DNA from 4 places in the Bacillus sp. WC2503 genome. Region 2 is predicted to be linked to each of the others. Evidence: riboswitches for the same ligand, from Rfam matches in the RefSeq annotation. Region 2 holds a riboswitch; each other region holds the start of a gene.

Region 1 (3,015 bases), 280 kb from region 2:
CCTAAAACAGATGCAACAACAGGTACAACTTTTTTCTTCATTGTTCGTTCCTCCCTAAATGTGTTGTTCATAACGTCATATTGTCCATGTCTTGAAGTAGCTATAGAAAGAGATAAAACCTAGTATAAATATTTGTTTATAGGTAATCATGTGTTCTATATGTATATACATGTTGAACTATAATGTATCGTCATATGTTTCAACATAGTAGATATTATATTTTGATGGTTAAATATTTCGTTTCTTTGATTATTTAGAATATTAACACCAGAAAGAACTATATGTCAATAATAAAAACAAAGCGTTAATTTCTTGGAATAATATATTGAAAAAGTAGATTCACTCATATTAAGGAATCTACTTTTAATATATTTTGTCAAAAAAACAATGGGAGTTGGTGGAAATACGTTGTTTAAAGTTTCACTTTATTTTTCAATTTTTGCCCATTTGAAGTTTAATTGACCTGCAAAGTCTACTTGTACAATGCCTTTCACATAAGATTTCTCTAAATAAGATTCGCCTTTTTGGTAAAGAGGAGCAATAACAGAGTCTTTAAATAATATTTTCTCTGATGCTAGTAATGCATCAAAGCGGGCTTTTTCATCACCAGCTAAAGTAGTTTTCACCTTTTCAATTGCTTCGTCGAACTCTTTATTAGAGTAATGATCTAAGTTGTAAGGGTTATTCGTTGTAAACAATTCAAGGAATGTAATTGGATCAGCAAAGTCAGGGCTCCAACCATCAATTCCGATTTCGTAGTCACCTTTTAATAAGAGTGAAACTTGTTGTTTACGTGGTTGCGGTTTTATATTTACTGTTAAGCCCTCTAAATTCTTTTCTAATTGACCTTTTAGAAACTCACCAGTCTTCTTCTCAAGGTCACCGTCACTTGTTAATAATTCTAATGTTATCTTTTCAGAACCTAGTTCTTTTTTTGCTTTTTTCCATAATTCTTGTGCAGATTTCGTATCAACTTTTGTTAAATCGCCGTTTGTAGCACGGAAGTCTTTTCCATCAGGACCTTTTGCAAAGTTTTTTGGCACAAGACCAAAGGTTGGTGTAGAGCCATCATTTAATAACGTATTGACAAAGGACTTTCGATCAATCGTTTGATCAATTGCTTGGCGTGCAGAAACGTTTTGAAGTACTTTGTTTTGTTGATTCATACGTAAAAATTGTACCCCTACGTTCGGACGTTCTTTAAAATTAGCATCCTTTTTATATTTATCAACGAAGTCAGATGTTAGTTTTATACGGTCTAATTGTTTAGATTCGAATAAATTTACTTCTGTTGATTTTTCTTTTACGATGTTGAAATTGATTTCTTCGATTTTGACAGTATCTTTATCCCAGTAGGTAGGGTTTTTCTTAAATTTAAAGCTTTGTTCATGCTTCCAATCACTTAGTGTAAAAGCTCCGTTATACAAAATTGTATTATCTTCTAAAGCGTACTTATCACCTTGTGTTTTAAAGAATTCCTCGCTAATTGGTAGAAATGTTGGGAACGCCGTTAAGCTAATAAAGTACGGAACAGGACGCTCTAATTCTACCTCAAACGTATAGTCATCAACTGCTTTTACACCAAGTTGATCGGCTGGAAGCTCTTTGTTGTTAATTTGTTTTGCGTTTTTAATATCAAAGAATAAAAATGCATATTCAGAGGCTGTTGCTGGATCAACAGCTCTTTGCCAGGCGAAGACGAAATCTTTCGCTGTAACAGGAGTACCGTTTGACCATTTTGAATCTCGCAGGTGGAATGTGTACTTCGTTTTATCGCCACTTACTTCATGGGATTTTGCAACGCCAGGGACAGGTTTGTTACCTTCACCAAGATTATACAAACCTTCAAATACGTTTCTCATTACTTGACCGGAATCAGTATCTGTAGCACGAGCTGTATCCATTGTTCGTATTTCAGAAGGTGAAGATAAGTTTAAAACCTGTTTACTAGATGCCTCGTCTTTTGCATTTGCTCCGCTAGCTTCGTTTTTATAACTACCGCAACCAGTTAATAAAATACTTACTCCTACAACTGATGCGATACCGGGTACAAACTTCTTTTTCATTTGATTTTCCTCCTAAATAATTAAGTTTGGATGATGATGAGGGAAATGAAAAATAAAAAAATCCCTCTTTTCTGATTGAGAAAGAGGGATTTTCACATACAAGTTATGTACCCGTATATAAACGAAGTCCCTCATTCTATCTTTCAAGCATAAAGCTTGCAGGAAGTGGCACAGTATTCAAAATGAACCTGCTGCCGAGGTTTCAAAGGGCCAGTCCCTCCACCTCTCTTGATACAATGAGTAAACGAATGAATTTTATTAATTTTTGTGTTTCTTTGATAATTCAAAATCTTACACCTTGGATAATGAAGTGTCAATCAAATGAAATATAGTTTAAATTTTCAGTTTTTTTAAAAGTGAAAAAACCACTGCACATGGCAGTGGTTTTTCTGCTAGAAGTTAAAGTTATCTGGATCTGGACCGACGCGATGATTTTCATTCAAAGCTTGAATTGCTTTCATATCATCCGAGCTTAATTCAAAATCAAAGATGTTTGCATTTTCAATAATGCGGTGCTCTTTAATTGATTTAGGAATCGTTACAACTTCATTTTGTAAATCCCAGCGTAAAATAACTTGTGCAGTTGATTTACTATATTTTGTCGCAATTTCTTGTAATGTTGGATGATCCAGTAGTTGCCCTTGCATTAATGGTGACCAAGCCTCGAGCTGGATGTTATGTTCTTTACAGAAAGCATGTAATTCTTCTTGTGCTAAACGAGGGTGGTATTCCACTTGGTTGACCATTGGCTTAATTTCAGCAATTTCAAATACGTCTTGTAAGTGGTGAATGTGGAAATTACTCACACCGATAGCACGAACACGACCATCTTTATAAAGCTTTTCTAACGCTTTCCATGATTCAGTATATTTCTCTTTTACAGGCCAATGTACTAAATATAAATCTAAATATTCTAGGCCTAATTTCTCTAATGTAGTTTCAAATGCTT
Region 2 (3,015 bases):
CATTCCCTTTAAAGCAAATTTAAAGCGATCACCAACCCATGTGCAAAGTCCGCCAATAATTCCAACAAGTGCGGCTTCTGGACCGAGACTAGCCCCAAATATTAAGACAATAATCGCAGTTAAAGTAGCTTGATGGACAAAACGGTATTCAATCCTACCTGTTTTTTTATATTCATCCATAACCTCTGGCATAAGACGTGGATATGTACCAAAGTATTTTTGTGATAAACCAACAAGAATCCCGCCGATTGTGGTTACGCAAAGGGTGTAATAAGGGGGGGAAGAGAAAACGCTAGGTAAATAACCCCAAATAAAATGGATTCCGATATTTATCGTAACTAAAAATAGCCAGACTGTAGCGCCTACTATGGATCCTAGAAGAATGCCATATAAGACGATTATATAATGCATGTCTTTTGTATTTGTCATGTTATACCTCCGTTATGCAAGTCTTAGTAGGAAAAGGTTGCAGATGTTAGTGTGAAATGGATTGAATATGTATAGTATCTTTTTGAGAGGATTGCTTATTCAATATGTAGGGCGATTTTTTGAATTTATAGTTTAAGTTACTTATTTAATTTTATAGATTGATTTGAGTTTTTTAAAGGTCTTTTTTGAAATAGAATGGAATATATTTCTTTTGTTGCTTTCTATAAAACTGTTAACATTTATTTTAGAACATTCGGAAAAATCGATTGACATTAGGAAATTATTGCTATAAAATCAACGGTAATTGCATAGTCTTATCAAGAAAAGGTGGAGGGACAGGCCCGATGAAACCTTGGCAACAGCCGTATAACGGAATTGTGCCAAATCCTGCAGGTAATAATCCTGAGAGATAAGAAAGAGCCTTTAGAGCGTGTTTTTAAACTGCTCCTTTCTTATTTTCAGGAAAGGGGCAGTTTTTTATTTTGTATAAAAGAAAGGAGAATGAGAGATGGGAGAATCATGGGGAAAAGGAACGATTTGTGTGCAAGGTGGCTATACACCAAAGAATGGTGAACCACGTGTTTTGCCGCTTTATCAAAGTACAACGTATAAATACGATACGTCGGATGATTTAGCAGCACTATTTAATTTAGAGGCAGAAGGATATATATATACGCGTATTGGCAATCCTACTCTAGCTGCATTCGAGCAGAAGTTATCAGATTTAGAAGGCGGTGTAGGAGCGGTTGCAACAGCTTCTGGGCAGGCAGCCATTATGCTAGCAGTTTTAAATATTTGTAGTAGTGGAGATCATCTTCTTTGTTCTTCAACAGTTTACGGGGGGACGTTTAATTTATTTGGAGTAAGTTTACGTAAGCTTGGCATTGATGTTACGTTCTTTAATCCAAATTTAGCAGCAGATGAAATTGTGGCACTTGCTAATGATAAGACGAAACTCATCTATGCAGAATCGTTAGGAAATCCAGCAATGAACGTTTTAAATTTCAAAGAATTTTCAGATGCAGCCAAAGAGCTGGAAGTACCTTTTATCGTTGATAACACATTAGCGACTCCTTATTTATGCCAAGCGTTCGAACATGGAGCAAATATTATTGTTCATTCTACGACGAAATATATTGATGGGCATGCAAGCTCTTTAGGTGGCATTGTAATTGATGGAGGAAATTTTGATTGGACAAAAGGGAAATATCCTGAGCTTGTTGAACCAGATCCAAGTTATCACGGCGTAAGCTATGTTCAAAACTTTGGGGCAGCAGCTTATATTGTGAAAGCACGTGTTCAGCTGTTAAGAGACTATGGAAATTGTATGAGCCCATTCAATGCGTATATTAGCAATATTGGCTTAGAAACACTGCATTTACGAATGGAGCGTCATAGCGAAAATGCTCTCGCAGTTGCCAAGTGGCTTGCTAACCATGAACGTATTGAATGGGTGAGTTATCCGGGGTTAGATAGTAATGAAAATTACTCGTTAGCACAAAAGTATTTGAAAAAAGGTGCTAGTGGAGTTTTAACTTTCGGTATTAAAGGTGGATTAGAAGCAGCAAAAGAATTTATCGCAAATGTAAAACTAGCGACTCTCGTAACGCATGTAGCTGATGCAAGAACTTGTGTTATACATCCTGCTAGTACGACGCATAGACAATTAAGTGCTGAAGATCAGCGTTTAGCTGGTGTTACATCTGATTTAATTCGTTTATCGGTTGGTATAGAAGATGTTTCTGATATTATTGCAGATTTAGAAGCGGCATTAGTCGGAGGCAAACAACATGCCGATCATAATTGATAAAGACTTACCAGCTCGTAAAGTATTGCAAAAAGAAAATATTTTTGTAATGACGAAGGAACGAGCAGAAACACAAGATATTCGGGCATTGAAAATTGCTATATTAAATTTAATGCCAACGAAGCAAGACACAGAGGCACAATTACTTCGATTAATTGGAAATACACCATTGCAATTAGATGTTCATTTGCTTCATATGGAATCACATCTGTCTCGTAATGTAGCGCAGGACCATTTAACAAGCTTTTATAAAACGTTTCGTGATATTGAAAATGAAAAATTTGATGGACTCATTATTACAGGAGCACCAGTTGAAACTCTTTCTTTTGAAGAAGTAGATTATTGGGAAGAGCTTAAACGTATTATGGAGTATTCAAAAACGAATGTAACATCTACGCTTCATATTTGCTGGGGGGCACAGGCTGGTTTGTATCATCATTACGGCGTTCCGAAGTATCCCCTTAAGGAAAAAATGTTCGGTGTATTTGAACATGAAGTCTGTGAGCAACATGTGAAACTGTTACAGGGGTTTGATGAGTTGTTTTTTGCCCCACATTCCCGTCATACAGAAGTACGAGAGAGTGATATTAGAGGGGTGAAAGAATTAACGTTGTTAGCAAACTCTGAAGAAGCTGGTGTTCACCTTGTTATTGGGCAAGAAGGAAGGCAAGTTTTCGCCCTCGGACATAGTGAATATAGTTGTGAGACGTTAAAACAAGAATATGAACGAGATCGTGACAAAGGGTTAAATATTGACGTGCCAAAAAATTATTTTAAAC
Region 3 (3,015 bases), 270 kb from region 2:
TTCAACGGCTAACGTTACGTTTTCTAAAGATAAGAGCTGTCCCATGTTTTTTCTCCTTTCGATTCCGTTTTACGATTTTTGGATCAATTGCATCTTGCAAACCATCACCAATTGCATTAAATGCGAACATAATGAGTGCAATCATGATTGCCGGGAAAAATAGCTGCCACCATTCTCCGCTCAATAATGTCCCGAGTGCATCATTCGTCATCGTCCCCCAACTTGCCGCTGGTGATTGTACCCCAAGTCCTATAAAGCTTAAAAATGATTCTGAAAAAATAGCTGCTGGAATTGTAAATGATAAATTGACGATAATAATCCCTGTTAAATTCGGAATTAAATGCCCATATATAATTTTTATATGTGATGTACCTAATCGCTCTGCTGCAATAACAAACTCTCGTTGTTTTAAAGACAATACTTGTGCTCGAATGAGACGAGCCATTCCAATCCATCCCGTTAATGCAAGGGCGATAATAATGGTGAAAAGACCTGGTTTCATAACAATTAATAGTAAAATAACAATTAATAAATATGGGATGCCGTATAATACTTCAATTCCTCTTATAATCCACTCATCAATTAACGTTCCAAGGCAATTACGCCCTCTCACATATCCACTAAATCCACCAATTAGTACACCAAGCCCTATATCGAGGGCAGCTGCTACTAATCCAACTGTTAGTGAAATCTTCCCACCAGCCCAAGTACGTGCCCAAATATCTCTCCCTAGATCATCTGTTCCAAACCAATGTTCACTACTCGGCGGTAAATTTGTTGCCTCTTTTACTTGTTCACTCGCAGTAAATGGCGTTAAACTTTCGCCAATAAGCGAGAAAACAATAATTAGCAATAACGTCACTGTTCCTAAAACTGCGATTGGATTCGATATAAACTTACGAAACACTTCTTTCTTTCTGCTAATCGTTTGCTGATTTTTATTTATCGTTAATTCTTTTTTCTCTTCTTTCGTTAATAACTGTTCATTAATTTCATAAGCTCCCATTTAAATATCCCCCCTCCTTATGTAATAGAACGAATACGTGGATCAACAATGCGGTGAATAATATCTGTAATGAAAATACAAGTAATTAATAATGCACTATAGAAAATTGTTGTTCCCATAATCACCGGATAGTCTCGGTTAAAAATACTATCTACAAAATATTTTCCTAGGCCAGGAATTGAAAAGATTTTTTCAATAACGAAAGTCCCTGTTAAAAGTCCAGCCATTAATGGTCCAACAAATGTCAGTACTGGAACAATCGCATTTGGAAGAGCATGTCTTATAATAATCTTCTTAATTGGTATGCCTTTCGCTCTTGCTAGCTTAATATAATCACTCTGCAATACTTCGATCATATTAGAACGAACAAACCTTGTAATAACCGCAATTGGACCTAACGCCAATGCGAAAGATGGTAATACGGTATGTTCGAATGTTCCCCAAGACGCTACTGGTAAAAGCTCAAATTGAATAGCGAATACTTGTATAAATAGTGGTGCTAAAATAAAACTTGGAATAGAAATACCGAGAATTGCGAGCAAACTCACACTATAGTCAATTACTTTCCCATGATATAGAGCAGCAAATGTACCTGCAGCAATTCCGACTAACAATGAAATAACAAGTGCTTGTAGACCAATAATTGCTGATGGACCAAAGCCAGTTGTTATAATTTCTGATACACCTTGCCCGGTTGATTGAACAGATTCACCAAAATCAAAATGAACTACACCGTCTAAATAAGCAACATATTGATTCCACAACGGTTCATCAAGGTGATACTTCGCTCTCATGTTTTGAATCACTTCTTCAGGAAAGATTTTTGCATCTGATGAAAATGGATCTCCCGGAATGATATGCATAATTAGAAATGTTACTGTCGTAATAACCCATAGTGTGAACACCATAACCGATAATTTTTTAATTACATACACTTCAATAACCCCCTAAACACATAAATTTACTTTGTTTTATGAACGTACTTTTTCCATTACTCCCTTTTCTCTTTTTAGAATACAAAAAACCTTGATCTTAAAAAATAAGATCAAGGCTTAATAAACAAAGGCCCATCACTTATCTTTCAAGACTTGCTTGCTGGAATTAGCACGGTGTTCCTATTACAGAACCCGCTGCTGAGGTGTCATAGGGCCAGTCCCTCTACCTCTCTGGATAAGTAAATTGCTATATTATTATTTGGTTCAAATTGTATATTTCGAATTATAATTCTGAAAAAATGAAAAGTCAATCAAATTGGATATGTTTAGAAAAATCAGTTTTCGATGAGGTTATTTATCTAAATCGCAGTTTTTTGTTTATAATATAAAGAAATGATATTAAAGGAGCTATATGATGGATCCCTTACTTCTAGCAACTATAGGACTGCCATTAACAATTGTTATACTTGTTATCATTGGATTTTATAAACTTTTCATTAAAAAGAAAAGCGTTACTTCTTTTTACACACCCTTCGATAATATTACCGGACAAACTATTTCCGAATTTCACGAAGAGCAGAAAGTGTTAGTATACGAAGATGAAGATGGTGATGGTAAGAAGAAAAAATAACCTTGCATGTGCAAGGTTATTTTTTCGTTTCTGTTTGAAAACGTTTATAGTATGTCGATGCTGTTGCAAAATTAATTTCTATATCACGAATTAATGATGAATCTTCTTCTTTAGCTAACTTCTGTAATTTTTTCATCGCTTGTTCCGATTCATTCAAGAAACCAACATATACCTCATGTTCTTGCTCTTTCGACTTCGGAACATGAATTTCTTTACGTATATTATCAATATCTTCTAACATGCTCGTTGTTACTTTTTGCACATCTTCTTTATATGCAGCATTCGTTATTTCCTTACCGCCCTTTTCCTTTGCCACTTCAAATAACTGCAGTGCTTTATTGATTTCTTTATTCATTTTTATATCATATTTTTCATGTACTGCGCTGTATTCTTTCATTTCTTCTGTTTGTTCTGTAGATTGCTCTACCTTCTCTTTCGGTTCT
Region 4 (3,015 bases), 1.1 Mb from region 2:
TCTATTTTTCGTTCCATTCGCTTTACCGCTGCTTTTAAATGCCTTACGTGAGGATTAAAAGCACCTCCGACTGAAAACCTTGTTGCCGGTCCAATGGATTTCCCTAAAATGGAACGTCCATCGTTCATTTCTTTAATCATTTTAATTAACTCTATAGAGGACAGATCATATACAGAAGTTGCTCCCGGAAAATCACCAACGCGCGCTGGATCACCAGTTAAAGCTAATACTTCCTCCATACCTAACGCTGATAAACCTAGTAAATGAGATTGTAGTCCAATGACGTTATGGTCTCTACACGTTAAATGTGTCAATACTGGAATATCGTGCTTCGTTAATAGTGCGCCCATTGCCATATTCGAAACACGAGGCGATGCTAATGAATTATCTGCTAGAGTAATAGCGTCTGCTCCCGCTCTTTTTAACGCTCTTGCTCCTTCAAAAAAACGCTGTGTATCTAACGTTTTCGGCGGATCTAATTCCACTACAACTGTCGTTTGTTTTTTTGCCTTTTCCGCAAGAGTAACCTGTGCCTTCGAACGCTTCTCGTGTGTATGAACTACTTTCGGTCTTTGAATTGTGTCTTTTTCTATTACAGGTGTAACATTCGCAACAGCGCGCTTCATACTTTGAATATGTTCTGGAGTCGTACCACAACAACCACCCAATAACCGAATACCTTGCTCAATAAATTTCGGTGTCATCGCTTCGAAATAAGCTGGGCTTCCCTCATATACGTAACGTCCCTCCACATAATTTGGGAGACCTGCATTTGGGTATGCTGATAAATAGCCATTCTGCGGAATCGATATCATTTTGAAAGCTTCCGTCATATGAAGTGGCCCTAGTTGACAGTTCAATCCAACAACATTTGCACCGTAATCTATAAGCTGTTTTAATATTTCATTGACATCATTTCCATTTTGAGTCGTACCTGCTTCATGTAACGCTACTTGAGCAACAATCGGAATATTCGTTTGCTTACGCAATACTTTAACGGCATGAAGTAATTCAAATTCATCGTAAAAAGTTTCTAATAGTAATCCATCAACCTGTTCTTCTAGTAAAGCACCTGCCTGTTCAAGTAGCATAAATTCTCGCTCCATATCAGTCGTTGTGACAGCTCCGATATGTTTCATACCACCGATTGTTCCTAAAATTGCATTTCTGTTTGTAACAGATGCTTTCGCAAGCTTCACTGCCGCTTTATTAATTTGAACAACTTGATTTTCTAAGCCATACATACGTAATTTCGCCTCATTTGCTCCATACGTATTTGTTTGAATCACATCTGCACCAGCAGCTACATATTGTTTATGAATCGATATAATTAGGTCTGGATCAGATACATTCAATTCTTCAAAACTACTTTGCAAACCATGTGAATGTAATAACGTTCCAACCGCACCATCACCTATTACAATTCCTTTTGATAATAAATCTAGTAATTTCACGAATCTCCCTCATTTCTATCAATATAAAAACCCCCTCTTCACTTTGAAGAGGGGGACATAATTGTTCCGCCTCTTATTATGCAAAACATTCGTTTTGCAGGTATTAGCACCGTTTCAAACATTTCGTTTGAAGGTTGCCGGGTTTCACAGGGCCTTTCCCTCCACCGCTCTCAATAAGAGTTGTCTTTATTATTTTATTTATGTAGCTAAAAGGAAATGCGTTCCCCTTTTAACAATGTTTGTTAATTTTTTATAAATTTAGCATGCACAAATATAAAAGTCAATGACACTTGCGGAAAAATAAAAATTATTTAAAATAAAGTTGCAATTCAATTAACTTTTGCTGTAAAGTTAAAAACATAATAAAAATTTCATACGAACATTCTTATCTAGAGAGGTAGAGGGACTGGCCCTATGACGCCTCAGCAACCATTAACATTTGTTAATAAGGTGCTAATTCCAGCAAATTGTGAAAGATTTGACAGATGAGAAGAAGACTCTATTCAATCCGAAAGCCTTCTTCTTAGAAGGCTTTTTTTTATTTTATATTCAACTACTGGTTCAATTTAAAAAGGAGGAATTTTTACATGTCAACTATCGAAACAAAACTAGCACAAATCGGAAATCGTAGCGAAACTACAACAGGAACTGTTAATCCACCCGTTTATTTCTCAACCGCTTATCGTCACGAAGGACTTGGTAAATCTACCGGCTTTGACTATTCACGAACTGGAAATCCAACTCGTGGTCTTTTAGAACAGGCAATCGCAGACTTAGAATATGGCCAACAAGGTTATGCCTGTAGTTCAGGTATGGCAGCTGTTCTCCTCGTCCTTTCATTATTCCGTTCTGGAGATGAACTTATTGTATCCGAAGATTTATACGGGGGAACGTATCGCTTATTTTCCGAACACGAAAAAAAGTGGAATGTTCGATGTAGATACGTAAATACACAATCTATTAAACAGATTGAGCAAGCTATCACAACTGAAACGAAGGCTATTTTCATAGAAACTCCGACTAATCCATTAATGCAAGTTACTGATATTGCCGCTGTCGCAACTGTAGCGAAAAGACACAGACTACTTCTTATCGTAGACAATACATTCTACACGCCTTATATACAGCAGCCATTAACAGAAGGTGCTGACATCGTACTTCATAGTGCAACGAAATATTTAGGTGGGCATAATGATGTATTAAGCGGACTTGTCGTTGCAAAAGGAAAGGAACTTTGTGAGGAAATCGCTCATTATCATAATGCCTCCGGTGCTGTCTTAAGCCCATTTGACTCATGGCTATTAATTCGTGGTATGAAAACTTTAGCGCTTCGCATGAAACAACATGAAGAAAATGCGAAAGCAGTTGTTGCTTATTTAAATGATGAGGATGGTGTGACAGATGTCTTTTATCCAGGGAGAGGCGGTATGATTTCATTCCGACTTAAAGATGAAGCTTGGATTAATCCATTCTTACAATCTTTATCCTTAATCACATTTGCCGAAAGTCTTGGTGGTGTAGAAAGTTTAATGACTTATCCAGCAACGCAAACACATGCTGA

Evidence for each region. Region 2 has a riboswitch for S-adenosylmethionine ahead of ACUN26_RS23460 (bifunctional O-acetylhomoserine aminocarboxypropyltransferase/cysteine synthase). Riboswitches for the same ligand answer to the same signal wherever they lie in the genome.
Region 1: it holds a riboswitch for S-adenosylmethionine, as region 2 does, so the genes downstream of both, ACUN26_RS24995 (peptide ABC transporter substrate-binding protein) here and ACUN26_RS23460 (bifunctional O-acetylhomoserine aminocarboxypropyltransferase/cysteine synthase) in region 2, are expected to answer to the same signal.
Region 3: it holds a riboswitch for S-adenosylmethionine, as region 2 does, so the genes downstream of both, ACUN26_RS24945 (ABC transporter permease) here and ACUN26_RS23460 (bifunctional O-acetylhomoserine aminocarboxypropyltransferase/cysteine synthase) in region 2, are expected to answer to the same signal.
Region 4: it holds a riboswitch for S-adenosylmethionine, as region 2 does, so the genes downstream of both, ACUN26_RS17895 (bifunctional homocysteine S-methyltransferase/methylenetetrahydrofolate reductase) here and ACUN26_RS23460 (bifunctional O-acetylhomoserine aminocarboxypropyltransferase/cysteine synthase) in region 2, are expected to answer to the same signal.

The regions. Positions count from the first base shown of each region.
Region 1 covers NZ_JBQYMD010000001.1:4,825,112-4,828,126, forward strand. The annotation lists gene ACUN26_RS24990 (peptide ABC transporter substrate-binding protein) at 1-41, opposite strand, end outside; gene ACUN26_RS24995 (peptide ABC transporter substrate-binding protein) at 426-2,066, opposite strand; SAM riboswitch class I at 2,200-2,304, opposite strand; gene ACUN26_RS25000 (aldo/keto reductase) at 2,459-3,015, opposite strand, start outside.
Region 2 covers NZ_JBQYMD010000001.1:4,543,742-4,546,756, reverse strand. The annotation lists gene ACUN26_RS23465 (chloride channel protein) at 1-429, opposite strand, end outside; SAM riboswitch class I at 741-845, shown strand; gene ACUN26_RS23460 (bifunctional O-acetylhomoserine aminocarboxypropyltransferase/cysteine synthase) at 938-2,236, shown strand; gene metA (homoserine O-acetyltransferase MetA) at 2,220-3,015, shown strand, end outside.
Region 3 covers NZ_JBQYMD010000001.1:4,815,085-4,818,099, reverse strand. The annotation lists gene ACUN26_RS24955 (ABC transporter ATP-binding protein) at 1-45, opposite strand, end outside; gene ACUN26_RS24950 (ABC transporter permease) at 2-1,006, opposite strand; gene ACUN26_RS24945 (ABC transporter permease) at 1,024-1,941, opposite strand; SAM riboswitch class I at 2,078-2,183, opposite strand; gene ACUN26_RS24940 (DUF3951 domain-containing protein) at 2,357-2,572, shown strand; gene ACUN26_RS24935 (hypothetical protein) at 2,589-3,015, opposite strand, start outside.
Region 4 covers NZ_JBQYMD010000001.1:3,490,965-3,493,979, forward strand. The annotation lists gene ACUN26_RS17895 (bifunctional homocysteine S-methyltransferase/methylenetetrahydrofolate reductase) at 1-1,454, opposite strand, end outside; SAM riboswitch class I at 1,525-1,634, opposite strand; SAM riboswitch class I at 1,837-1,946, shown strand; gene metI (cystathionine gamma-synthase/O-acetylhomoserine thiolyase) at 2,042-3,015, shown strand, end outside.